DNA from 3 places in the Micromonospora rifamycinica genome. Region 3 is predicted to be linked to each of the others. Evidence: riboswitches for the same ligand, from Rfam matches in the RefSeq annotation. Region 3 holds a riboswitch; each other region holds the start of a gene.
The links. Region 3 has a riboswitch for cobalamin ahead of GA0070623_RS02860 (peptidase). Riboswitches for the same ligand answer to the same signal wherever they lie in the genome.
Positions count from the first base shown of each region.

Region 1 (4,203 bases), 550 kb from region 3:
GAGGACGGGTCGACCCGTCGCGGCGGCCTGCTCGCGGCCTGGCGGGAACCGCGCACCCTGCTCATCGGCGCGCTGGTGCTGGTGATGGCGTTCACCGAGGGCAGCGCGAACGACTGGCTGGCGGTCGCCTTCGTCGACGGCTACGGGGTCAGCGAGGCCGCCGGCGCCGCCGTCTTCGGGGTCTTCGTCGCCGGTATGACCATCGGCCGGACCGCCGGCACCGTGGCCATCGACCGCTGGGGTCGGGTGCCGGTGCTGATCGGCACGATCCTGCTCGCCGCCGCCGGCTCGCTGCTGGCGGTGCTGGCCGGTTCCGGCCCGCTCGCCGTCGTCGGGGTGGTCCTCTGGGGGCTCGGCGCGTCCCTCGGCTTCCCGGTCGGGATGAGCGCCGCCGCCGACGAGGAGGACCGGGCGCCGGCCCGGGTCAGCGTCGTCGCGGTGATCGGCTACACGTCGTTCCTGGCCAGCCCGCCGCTGCTGGGTCTGCTCGGTGACCGGGTCGGCATCCTGCACGCGCTGCTGGTGGTGCCGGTGCTGCTGATCCCGACGCTGGCCCTGGTGCCGGCGACCCGCCCGCCCGCCGGCCCGAAGCCCACCGCGCCGACAGTAAAAAGCTAGCAGTCACCGACCGTCACCGGTATCGGCTGCGCGCCCGATCACCCGGGCGGCCGGTGCTGGCTAGGGTCGCCGGATGCCGACCGAGATCACCGCCGCAGCGGCGGACCGCTGGACCCTGGGTGACCGCACCGTGCACCGACTGGGGTTCGGCACCATGCGGATCACCGTGCACCCCGACCGGGACCGGGCGGTGCGCCTGCTGCGCCAGGCCGTCGACCTGGGGATCGACCACCTCGACACCGCCGCCTTCTACGTCTCGCCGGGTGGCACGCTGGGGGTCGGCACCGGCCCCGCCCGGTACGCCACCGAGCTGATCCGCGCCGCGCTCGCCCCGTACCCGGAACACCTGGTCGTCGCCACCAAGGTCGGCATCCGGTACGACCCGGCCCTCGGCGTGCACGAGGAGGCCGGCCCGGCGCAGCTGCGCGCCCAGGTGGAGGAGAACCTGCGTCGCCTGGGCCGCGACCACCTCGACCTGGTCAACCTACGGATCGTCAGGCGCCCGCCACCGGACTCGATGGCGGAACGCTTCGGCGCGCTGGCCGAGATGCGCGACGCCGGACTGATCCGGCACCTGGGCCTGTCCAACGCCCGCCTCGACCACCTCGACGAGGCGCAGGGCATCGCCCCGGTGGTCTGCGTGCAGAACAACTACGCGCTGGACAACCGCGGTGACCAGGACGCCCTGATCCGCGAGTGCGCCGCCCGGGGGATCGCCTACGTGCCGTACTTCGCGTTGGCCGGGGCCAACCGGGAGGGCGGGGCGCGCACCGACCACGCCCCGGCGGTCCTCACCGTCGCCCGCGCCCACCACGCCACCCCGCAGCAGGTACGGCTCGCCTGGATCCTGCACCAGGGTCCGCACGTGCTGGCCATCCCCGGCACCGGGGATCCGGCCCACCTGGTCGAGAACGTCGCCGCCGGCGCGCTGCGGCTCACCCCCGACGACCTGACCGCCCTCGACCGGTCGTGACGGGTTCGCAGCAGAATGTCACCGAGTTCGCAGTGTCCTACCAGGTAAGGATGCTGCACTGGAGGGACGCCGAGGAGAGGAGCGGGCAGATGGGCTGGATCCACCGGCGGCCCTGGGTCGCCGAGAGCATCCCGACCAGGCTCGACCGGGAGGCCACCCGGGAGGACCTGACCGCGTTGACGGACTTCGTGACCACCCACCGTGGGGTGGAGTTCTATCTGGAACCCGAGACCACCGCCACCGACACCACAGTGGTGGCGATCGCGCACGACGGGGAGTGGATCCGCCGCCGTACCGGCTCCCCACGGGCGGCGGCGAAGCTGGCCCACCGGCACGCGGTGCCCCTCTACGAGGCGGCGAAGATCGGCTATCCGGAGCGGATGCGCGCCTGGAACCGGCTCCACCCCGAGCGCCGCGCCCGCTGACCGCCGCCCCCGCTGACCGCCGCCCCCGCTGGGCGCTGCCCTACTGAGCGCTGCCCCCGCCGATCGCCGCCCCCGCCGACCGCCGCGACCACCGACCGCCGTAGCCACCTGCCGCCAGCGGCACGGCTGCGGCGGTCGGTGCTGTTCGGCCTCGTCACGGGGGCGCCGGGAGCGCCGCCCGGCCGGCTGCCGCCGTTGACCCGGGGTAAGGAGTGTGGCAGCATTCGCGGCCTGACGGCAGTGAAGGAAGTCGGTGCGATTCCGACGCGGTCCCGCCACTGTCACCGGGGAGCGATCCCCCCTCGTGGGTCACGACCGTGCGTGTGCGGTTGGAAGGCCGGGGGTGAGCGTCGATCCGGGAGCCAGGATACTTCGGCCGTCGGAGAGAACCCCAGGGCGTGGACACCCGAGGAGGACCCGATGACGCGCAGCGTCGCCACCGGCCCGATGACGGCCGGTGATCCCCGCAGCATCGCCGAGCGTGTGCCGCCGCGTGCCGGCACCGTTCCCACCGTCGGCCGTCGCCGGGTCGGTTGGCCCGCTGGACACCGCTGACGCCCGGTCCGGTCGTCCCGCCGTCCGGCGGGGTGGTCCTGACCCCCGTCGCCGCTGACCGGCGTCCCTCCCGCCCCGACCGGCCCGGCCGCGTGGTCGAGCCGCTCGTCACTCTCCGGAGCCGCACGTGCACATCCTGCTGCTGTCCACCGCCGACACCGACCTGCTCGCCGCCCGCGCCAGCGCCGCCGACTACCGGCTCGCCAACCCCACCCGGGTCGAGCTGGACGCCGTGCCGACCCTGCTCGACGGGGTGGACCTGGCCGTGGTACGACTGCTCGGTGGGCGGCAGACGTGGCCGGACGGCCTCGCCGCGGTGCTCGGCTCCGGCGTGCCCACGATCGTGCTCGGCGGCGAGGCGGTGCCCGACGCGGAGCTGATGGCGGCCTCGACGGTGCCCTCCGGAGTGGCCACCGAAGCCCTGTCCTACCTGGTCGAAGGGGGTGCGGAGAACCTCGCCCAGCTGGCCCGGTTCCTCTCCGACACGGTCCTGCTCACCGGCGAGGGCTTCGCCCCGCCCACCCCCACCCCGCCCTACGGCATCCTCGACCGCCGCCCCACCCCCCGCCCGGCCACCGGGCACGGGGGACCATCGGACGGCGGCGGGCGGCCCACGGTGGGGATCGTCTTCTACCGGGCGCACGCGCTGGCCGGCAACACCGGCTTCGTCGAGACCCTCGCCGACGCGGTCGACGCGGCCGGCGGCGACCCGCTGCCGATCTTCTGCGGCTCGCTGCGCGGGCTCACCCCCGGCGACGGACCGCTGGACCTCTTCGCCCGGTGCGACGCCCTCGTCGTCACCGTCCTCGCCGCCGGGGGGACGGTCGCCGCCGACGCCTCCGGCGGCGGCGACGAGGACGCCTGGGACGTCGGCGCGCTGGCCGCCCTCGACGTGCCGGTGATCCAGGCGCTCTGCCTGACCAGCACCCGCGAGCAGTGGGCCGGCAGCGACGCCGGGCTCTCCCCGCTGGACGCGGCGATGCAGGTGGCCATCCCCGAGTTCGACGGCCGGATCGTCACCGTGCCGTTCTCGTTCAAACGGATCGACGCCGACGGGCTGTCGGTCTACGCCGCCGACGCCGAGCGGGCCGCCCGGGTCGCCGGGATAGCCGTCCGGCAGGCCCGACTGCGCCACCTGCGGCCCGCCGACCGGCGGCTGGCGATCGTGCTCAGCTCCTACCCGACGAAACACTCCCGGGTCGGCAACGCCGTCGGGCTGGACACCCCGGCCTCGGCGGTGCGGCTGCTCGCCGCCCTCGCCGCCGCCGGCTACCACCTCGGCGACGCGCCACCGCCCACCGACGGCGATGCGCTGATCCACGCGCTGATCGCCGCCGGTGGCCACGACGTCGAGTGGCTCACCCCGGAGCAGTTGTCCGCCGCCGAGGCCCGGGTGCCCGGGGAGACCTACCGGCGCTGGTTCGACCAGGTGCCGGCCGACCTGCGGGACCGGATCCGGGAACACTGGGGCGAGCCACCCGGCGGGCTCTACACCGACGGCGGGGACATCGTCCTGGCCGGGCTGCGCTTCGGCAACGTCACCCTGCTGATCCAGCCGCCACGCGGCTTCGGCGAGAACCCGATCGCCATCTACCACGACCCCGACCTGCCACCCAGCCACCACTACCTGGC
Region 1 is NZ_LT607752.1:1,232,570-1,236,772, reverse strand. Features, by position in the region: gene GA0070623_RS05260 (MFS transporter) at 1-618, shown strand, start outside; gene GA0070623_RS05255 (aldo/keto reductase) at 692-1,591, shown strand; gene GA0070623_RS05250 (hypothetical protein) at 1,681-2,016, shown strand; cobalamin riboswitch at 2,235-2,411, shown strand; gene cobN (cobaltochelatase subunit CobN) at 2,699-4,203, shown strand, end outside.
Region 1: it holds a riboswitch for cobalamin, as region 3 does, so the genes downstream of both, cobN (cobaltochelatase subunit CobN) here and GA0070623_RS02860 (peptidase) in region 3, are expected to answer to the same signal.

Region 2 (4,203 bases), 1.3 Mb from region 3:
ATCTTCGGTGGGACGTCGCCGCCGACACGTTGGTGCTCACCGGCAGCCGCGAGGCGTTCGAGCTGGAGGCCGACCAGGTCCGTGCCCTGGCCGAGGAGTGTCCCGCACACCGCGCCCCGGAGACACACTGCTGCGCCGAGATCGGTATGGGCGTGAACCGTTGCCCTCCCCACCAACGGCGGCCGTACGCCACACTGCACGCCGAGTACTCGTCGACAGCCTGAGCCACCCCGGAGACAGCTGCGCCACTCCTCCTGCGGCATGTGCGGACACTGCGGTCGGTCGAGGCGACGGGCCGGTCCGGCCGGCTCGGCTCGGCCGGGCTCAGCTCGACGTGGCTCGGCTCAGATCGGCCCGCTCGCGGTCGCAGGGACCGGAATCCGGTGGACCGGTCGGGTCCTGGTCGTCGAGGATCGGCGGGTGTCCGCTCCCGTACGTCAGATCCGTGCTCGCTACTCGGCTGCGACCATCACCGTCTACCAGGCGTACCCGCCGCAGATCGCCCTGCCGTCGGTGTCGGCCGGTCGTTTCGTGGCCCCCTTCAAGCGGGACCGGATGACGTGGATCAAGCCGTCCTTCCTGTGGATGATGTACCGCTGCGGATGGGCCACCAAGCCCGGACAGGAGCGGGTGCTGGCCATCGAGATCACCCGCGAGGGGTTCGAGTGGGCACTGGCACACGCCTGCCTGAGTCACTACGACCGGAACATGCACGGCGACAGGGCGAACTGGTCACGACAGCTGAGGAGCAGCCCGGTCCGGCTTCTCTGACCAGGCTTTCGACCGCATCGGCCAGCTCGGAAACCTCCCGACGGCCGTCGAGTTCCACGGTGGCGCCACGTCGCAGCAGCGGCTCCACGGTGTGCACGTACCGGGCGATCTCCGCGCGCTGCTCAGGCATCCTCCCATACGGGTTGCTCCGGTGGGCGACCCGTCGGAGGAGGACCTCCAACGGTGCGCTGAGCAGGACGATGTGCTGGAAGCGATGGTAGAAGCGGACCTGGTTGTCCACCGTCCCGGACACGACCAACTCGCGATGCCGAGCGAGCAACCCGCTCATCCGGTGCTCGTCCCAGGTCCCGTCGGGCAGCTCCCGGCCACCGTAGTCCGTGTCGACGGTGCGGAAACCCCGGCGGCGCAACTCATCGAGCACCGTGGTCTTACCCACGCCCGTACGGTACCGGGCGACGAACGTCCGCTACGTCACCTCCGGACACCCCGTGACAGACCGTCGCGGCGAGGGATTCCGCGGAGCCTCCGGCACGGCGTCGTTCGGTCGCGCGACGCCATGCCGGATCAGTCCCGTGGAGACGGCCGCCGTGACTCCGGCGGCCTGGAGTACCGGAACCTGTCCGGCGTACGCGTGAGTCGTGCGTACGCCGGACGGCTCACTGCCAGGGGCCGCTGCGGCAGATGAACCGGGTGGTGCCGCTGTACTGGGTGGTGCTGCCGTCGTAGTAGCTGTAGCTGGCCCGCACGGGGTGCCCGAGGTTGCTGGCCGGGCAGGCGGCGAAGAGGGTCGGACCGGCGGTGGTGAAGGTGCCGACGCTGCCGGAGTACCAGGTGATGCTCCAGGTCGTCGTGCCGGTGCTGCTGGCGTCGCAGAGGAACTGCGAGGCGCCGGACTCGCAGAACGGCGCCGGGGCGGCGGCGAGGGCCGGGGCGGCCCCGGCAGCGGCGAGGCTCACGGTGGCAAGGGCGGAGGCGGCCAGAACCTTGACGGTGGTACGCAGGAAACTCCTCCCACGGTGATCGAGAAGTAACTCACTGCTACACCAGGGTAGCCGCCGCATAGGCGTACCTGGATTAGCTGTTCGGTCCATCAGCCACCCGCTGCCGCCAACGGTCGTGGTGCACCGCCTCGGCGAGGGGCCTGCGCCGCCGCCACCCGTGCCGTTCCAGGTCGGGCACCGCCTCCAGGTGGGTGACCGGGCCGACGCAGAGCCAGGCCACCGGCCGGATACCGGCCGGCACCCCCAGCAGTTCGGCGAGGAACGGCTCCCGGTAGAAGGACACCCACCCGACACCCCACCCCTCGGCGGTTGCGGCGAGCCAGAGGTTCTGGATGGCCAGACAGACCGAGTACAGACCGGCGTCGGCGATGGTGTGCCGCCCGAGCACGGCCGGACCCCCGCGCCCGGGGTCATAGGTCACCACGATCGACAGCGTCGACTCCAGCACCCCGTCGATCCTGATTCCGGCGAACCGCTCGGCCGCCGCGCCGTCCAGACTGGCCGCGAACGCCGCCCGCTCGGCCTGTACGTGCCGGTGGAACCGGCGACGGACGGCCGGATCCCGCACCAGGATGAAGTCCCACGGCTGCGAATAGCCGACGCTGGGTGCGGCATGAGCGGCGTCGAGAACCCGGTGCAGGGTGTCGGCCGGCACCGGCTCCCCGGTGAACTGCGCCCGGACGTCCCGGCGGCGATGAATGGCGTCATAGAGTTCCACAGGCAGGCTCCCGCTGCGCTCGGCCCACCCCGGTGGGTGGGCGGTCGACGCGAGGCCGGTCTTCGGACTCCCGGATCGACGCCGACCCGTCCGCCTTCCCAGCCGTACGGCCAGTGGCTGCGCTCCTCGCGCCTGGACGGTCGCTCCCCGGTCACCGCGGCGGGCCCGTGCCGGATTCACACCGGCTTCCCGATTCTCCCCGCACCCGCGGGGCACCTCGCACGATCGTGCCGTCGGCGATGCTAACCCGCCTCGACGACACAGGTCGACCACGCCCCGGCACAGCGGTCACGGCTCCGGAGACGGAGCTCGGCACGGGTCGCGTGGCCAGCGCTAGATTTGACGTTCACACGGATGTCAGGGTTGACCGGGGGGTCGGATGCGGATCGGTGAACTCGCCAGGCGCACCGGCGTGAGCGCCCGGTCGCTGCGCTACTACGAGCAGCAGGGCCTCCTGACCGCCGTCCGCCTCGGCAACGGATACCGGGAGTACGACGAGCAGGCGGTGCTCCGGGTCGCCTTCATCCAGGATCTCTACGGTGCCGGAGTACCGTCGGAGGTCATCCGGGAGATCCTCCCGTGCTCCAGCGGCCGGCACCCCACCGGCGACTGCTCCGCACTGTACGAACGGGTCCGGCAGATCCGTGACCGGCTGGCCCAGCAGGAGCGTCTGATCGGACAGCGACGGGCGATGCTGGACAGCTACCTGTCCGGTGCCGCCTCTCCCGCCGACCTGGCCGTGCCGTCCCGGGGCACGGCCGCACCCGCTCACCACGTTCCCCCAGGTCCCGTGTAGCGACGGGCACCTCCCGGCGCATCTTGACCTTGACACTGATGTCAGTGTCTAGCGTGAGCGGCATGACAACCGCATCCGACATGAAGGACCGCTACGTCCTCGTCACGGGCGGGTCGAGCGGCATCGGCGCGGCGATCGCGGACGAGTTCGCCGGCCGTGGGGCGAACCTGGTGCTGGTCGCCCGTGACGCCGGGCAGTTGGAGAGGACCGCCGCCGACCTGCGTGAGCGGCACGGCGTCACCGTGCTGAGCGTCGCGCTCGCCCTCGACCGACCCGGCGCTCCCCGCCACCTGATGGAGATCGTGCGCGAGGCGGGGGTCGAGGTGGAGGTGCTGGTCAACAACGCCGCCGTGGGCTCGCGGGCGATGGTGGCGGACAGCGACCCCACCAGGTTGCGTCAACTGGTGGACCTCAACGTCGGTGCCCTGACCGAGCTGACCACCCTCCTCGTCGCCGGCATGGTCCACCGCGGACACGGCTCGGTGGTCAACATCGCCAGCACCGGCGCCTACACGCCGGCGCCGGTCATGGCGGCCTACGCGGCCTCGAAGGCCTACGTCCTCTCGTTCACCCGGGCTTTGTGGGCCGAGACCCGGGCCAGCGGCGTCAGGGTGGTGGCGGTGAGTCCCGGGCAGACCCAGACGCCGATGAACCCTCGGCCGGGCCGTGACAAGCGTCAGCCCGCTCAGGTTGCGCGCACGGTGCTCGCCGCGCTGGAGGGGACCGGACCGGCCGTGGTCGACGGGGGCCGCAACAAGGTGGCCACCGTCCTGATGTGCATGGTGCCCGCGCGGCTCATGGCCACTCTCGCGCTACGGATGATGGCGCGTGGCGGGGCTGCGGCCACGGCGTCTCCACACTGACAGTGCCCCGACACGGGTCCGAGGTGCCGATCGTGCCCGGACCGACGACGTCGGGACACTAGACTCGCCGGCCATGGGAATCCTGACCTTCAG
Region 2 is NZ_LT607752.1:1,965,223-1,969,425, forward strand. Features, by position in the region: gene GA0070623_RS08005 (hypothetical protein) at 1-224, shown strand, start outside; partial or broken gene GA0070623_RS08010 (DUF4291 family protein) at 421-765, shown strand; gene GA0070623_RS08020 (hypothetical protein) at 1,389-1,688, opposite strand; gene bluB (5,6-dimethylbenzimidazole synthase) at 1,807-2,451, opposite strand; cobalamin riboswitch at 2,488-2,686, opposite strand; gene GA0070623_RS08030 (MerR family transcriptional regulator) at 2,831-3,247, shown strand; gene GA0070623_RS08035 (SDR family NAD(P)-dependent oxidoreductase) at 3,310-4,110, shown strand; gene GA0070623_RS08040 (dihydrofolate reductase family protein) at 4,184-4,203, shown strand, end outside.
Region 2: it holds a riboswitch for cobalamin, as region 3 does, so the genes downstream of both, bluB (5,6-dimethylbenzimidazole synthase) here and GA0070623_RS02860 (peptidase) in region 3, are expected to answer to the same signal.

Region 3 (4,203 bases):
GGACGTGCGCCGCGACCTGCCCGGTCGCCGCCTGTCGCGTCGGTGCCGACCCGCCGGTGGCGGACATCGCGATGATCCCGTCGATGGTCAGGCCCCAGTCCTGGCCAGCGTACGGTCCGGGCAGCGTGCCGTCGGCGAATTCACCGGCCAGCCACGAGGTGGCGTCACGCGCGGCGGCGGCATCGGCCGGGGCGGGTGCGGCCACCCCGGCCAGGGGCACGGCTGCCGTGACGACGGTCGTCGCCACGATCGCGCCGAGACCGGTGGCGAGACGCCGGGACAGAAGCATGGGAGTGCCTTTCGCAGAGCGGTCGGTGAGAACTCCGGAACACACCCTCCCCGGACCCGTCATCCCGCTCCGCGCGCTGCGGCGAGCGGGGTGAACGGACCGTCGACGGCAGCCCGGACCTCACCCTGTAGACCTCGACAGTGGAAGCCGCTCGTCCCGGGCGGGGCATTCCGGCTCGCGAGAGGACCCCTCGCTCACGGTTGCGGGTCAGCGCCGGCCTCTACCGGCTTCCCCCCACACGGGACGTATGCAGTTGAGCACCCGGCGCACCGGATGTCGACACGGTACCGCCCTGGCGTCACAGGACGCCAGGGCGGCAGCCGGCAGCCGACGCACCGGCCACACCAGGGCTGCGGTCCGGGTCAGGGTGCGGCGATGCTCGGCGCGGCGCCCGCCCCGAACGCCCAGCCCTCGACACTGCCCGGAGCCGGGTTGTAGCCGCTGGCGCCCGAGGAGCTGTAGGACCACGACCCGCCCGCCGGGGCATGCCAGTACGACCAGTAGGCGGTGGCCGGCGGCGTGTTGACACACGGGTCCGTCGCGGCCGTGGGCTTGCCGTTGATCCGGCAGACGAACGCCAGACCCCAGCGCGAGGTGCCGGTCACCGTGAAACCGGCCCCCTGCAGGGCGGCCACCCCGGTGGCCGGGTCGCCCAGGGCACAGGCGACCTGCACACCCCCGCCGAGCGCGGCGAAGTCGACAACGACGGTGACCCCTGAGGTGCCGGTGCAGGCTGCGGCGTGCGCCGCCTGGGGCGCGGGCTCCACGGCGGTCAGGGCGACGGCGGCGACGGCGGCGGCCACCAGGCTGGCGAGCCGTACACGGACGATGGATCGGAGACGGAACACAGGTCCTCCCGGGTTCGGGTCGGCGCGACAGGTCAGGGACAGGTGAGCACCGGTGCGCCGGAACCGGCGGTCGCGGCGGAGAGCGTGGCGTAGCCGTCCCCGGTCAGGCCCAGGACGGCCTGACCGGTGGCGCGGGTGGCGGTGGCCGGGTCGAAGGTGCCGTCGTCGAAGTCGACCGCGCCCCGGTCGGCCGGCGCTGCGCCGCAACCCACCTGCAGGCCGACCAGGAACGCCCGTGCCCGCGCCCAGGCCAACGGCCGGTGGCCGGTGCGCAGCGCCTGCGCAGCGAGCCCGGTGCTGTTGGCGTTCGGGACGCCCGACGAGTCGGCGAAGCTACCGTTGGCGCCCTGCACCGACACCAGCCAGCGCAGCCCGGCGGCAGCGGCGGCCGGGCGGCCCGCCGCCTGGAGCGCCTGCACCGCCAGTGCGGTGGCGTCCACATCGGAGGTGCACACCGGCTGGGCGGGCAGCAGCGGGTATCCGCCGTCCGGGCAGCGGGTCCCGGCCAGCCAGGTGGCGGCGGTTCCGGGCGCACCCTGCGCGGTGCGGTCCAGGGCGAGGATCGCGAAGGACTGGCTGAACGCGTTGCTGTAGTTCCCGTACGCCGACCGGTCGGTGAACCGGCCGCTGGACGATTCCAGCCCCCGCAGCCGGGCGATCAGGTCCACCCCACCGACGTCGGTCGGGTCGCCCCCGCGTACCTGCACCGCGAGGGCGAGTTTCGCGGTCGCGCCCACGTACGCCTCGGTGCCGCCGTCACCGACGTAACCGTCGCGGACGTCCGGTCGGGTGACCCAGGCCAGCGCCCGTGTCCCGAAGTCGTCGGCGACACCGGCGGCGGCGAAGGCGAACACCGCGTCGAGGGTCAACCCCTGGTCGGGGTAGGCGACGCCGTCGAAGACCACCTCGAATCGTTCACCGTCGACGAGTTGCCGCGCGAGCCAGCCGGCGGCGGCCCCGGCCCGGTCGACGCCGGGATGTGCGGGTACGGCGGTCGCGGGCGTGGCGAGGGTGAGAGCGACGAGTACGCCGCAGAACAGGGCGAGCAGGCGGTGCCGGCTCAGGCGGACGACCATCGGAAGCGCCTTTCCGGCCCGGCGGTCGTCAGAACCCGGACGACCACCACCGGCAGGCAGGATCGACCGGCCTCCGACCCGTGGGCCACGACGGGTGGGGAACGGACATCACGCGTGCGGCGGGTATTCGGGCTCGCCGTCAGGGTGTCTGCCACCTCGACGACCTACCGTTGCGGGCCAGCGCCGGACTTCGACCGGACTTCCCCCGCGCACGCGTTGCTGCAGTTGTCGCGACAGTCTGATCTCCCGCGACACCGGATGTCAATGCGCAACCAGGCGAACACGGCTGGTGAGAGTTGGCACAATGGTCGTCCATCCCGGACGAAGACGACCGTACTCGCACCACCCGACGCGAACATGGTCACCGACGGCGCATTCACTCACTGCCGCCCCCGGTAGGTGACGCTGCGGCAGGAAGCGCCGCCGTGTCGGAACCCGACGCGATATCGTGACACCGCAGTCGGTCCGCCACGCCCACCAGGTGGCGGCGCAAGCGGGAACCCGGTGCGAGACCGGGACTGCCCCGCAGCAGTGAGTGGGAACGACCGCCGCCATCAGCACTGGACCCACAGGGCCTGGGAAGCCACGGCCGGTAGGCCTGAGCACGACGCCCACGACTCCGAAGACCTGCCCACTGCCCACGTGCATCCGCACGCGGAGAGCTCGGCGACCTTCGCGGGCGGGTCGGCCATCGGCGACAGCACGACATCCGGTGCTGCGCGCGACCGCACCGCTCCCTGTCGAGTTCACCCGACTCGGCAAAGGAGACGGACACCAGCCGCACCCAGGGCACTCACCCGAGCCGCCCGGGCCTGCCCGTAGGCGGAATGCGCAGGAGGTACGGGCGGACTCCGTGAGGGAGCCCGCCCGTACCTGCCCGATCAGCTCCGGCGGACCTCGATGGCGGCTGCGACCAGGTGTCGGAGGGACGCCTCGACTTCGGCGTAGGTACGGGTCTTCAGACCGCAGTCCGGGTTGACCCACAACCGCCGGGCGGGCACGGCCGCGACGGCCCGGTGGAGCGCGTCGACCACCTCATCGTGGGGCGGGATGCGGGGCGAGTGGATGTCCCACACCCCGGGGCCGACGCCCCGGCGGTAGCCGATCGCGGCGAGGTCGTCGAGGATCTCCATCTTCGAGCGGGACGCCTCGATGCTCGTGACATCGGCGTCGAGAGCGTCGATCGCGGTGATCACCTCGCCGAACTCGCTGTAGCACAGGTGGGTGTGGATCTGGGTGTCGTCGGCGACGCCACTGGTGGCGAGACGGAACGCGTTCACCGCCCAGTCCAGGTACGCCGTCTGGTCGGCCCGGCGCAGCGGCAGGGTCTCCCGCAGGGCGGGTTCGTCGACCTGGATGATCCGGATCCCGGCGGCCTCCAGGTCGCGGCACTCGTCGCGCAGCGCGAGCGCGACCTGGTCGGCGGTGTCGGCCAGGGGCTGGTCGGTACGGACGAACGACCAGGCCAGGATGGTGACCGGGCCGGTGAGCATGCCCTTGACCGGGCGGTCGGTCAGCGACTGCGCGTAGGTGGACCACTCGACGGTCATCGGGGCACGGCGGGCCACGTCCCCGTGGATGATCGGCGGGCGGACGCACCGGGAGCCGTAGGACTGCACCCAGCCGTGCGTGGTGGCGGCGAAACCGTCGAGCTGCTCCCCGAAGTACTGGACCATGTCGTTGCGCTCCGGCTCACCGTGCACCAGCACGTCCAGGCCCAGCCGCTCCTGCAACCGGATGACCTGCTCCACCTCGGCGCGCATCCGCTGCGTGTAGCCGGCGTCGTCGAGAGTGCCGGCGCGGTGTGCGGCACGGGCCCGGCGCAGCTCGGTGGTCTGCGGGAACGAGCCGATCGTGGTGGTCGGCAGGTCCGGCAGCCCCAACCGTTCCTGTTGGCGGGCGGCCCGCTCGGCGTAGTCGCCGCGGTGCCGGTCGGTGGGGCGCAGCGCCGCCAACCGGCCGCGTACGTCATCGTGCCGCCACGCCGGCG
Region 3 is NZ_LT607752.1:678,240-682,442, forward strand. Features, by position in the region: gene GA0070623_RS02850 (cell wall anchor protein) at 1-289, opposite strand, end outside; gene GA0070623_RS02855 (hypothetical protein) at 652-1,137, opposite strand; gene GA0070623_RS02860 (peptidase) at 1,170-2,213, opposite strand; cobalamin riboswitch at 2,315-2,487, opposite strand; cobalamin riboswitch at 2,658-2,862, shown strand; gene metE (5-methyltetrahydropteroyltriglutamate--homocysteine S-methyltransferase) at 3,095-4,203, opposite strand, start outside.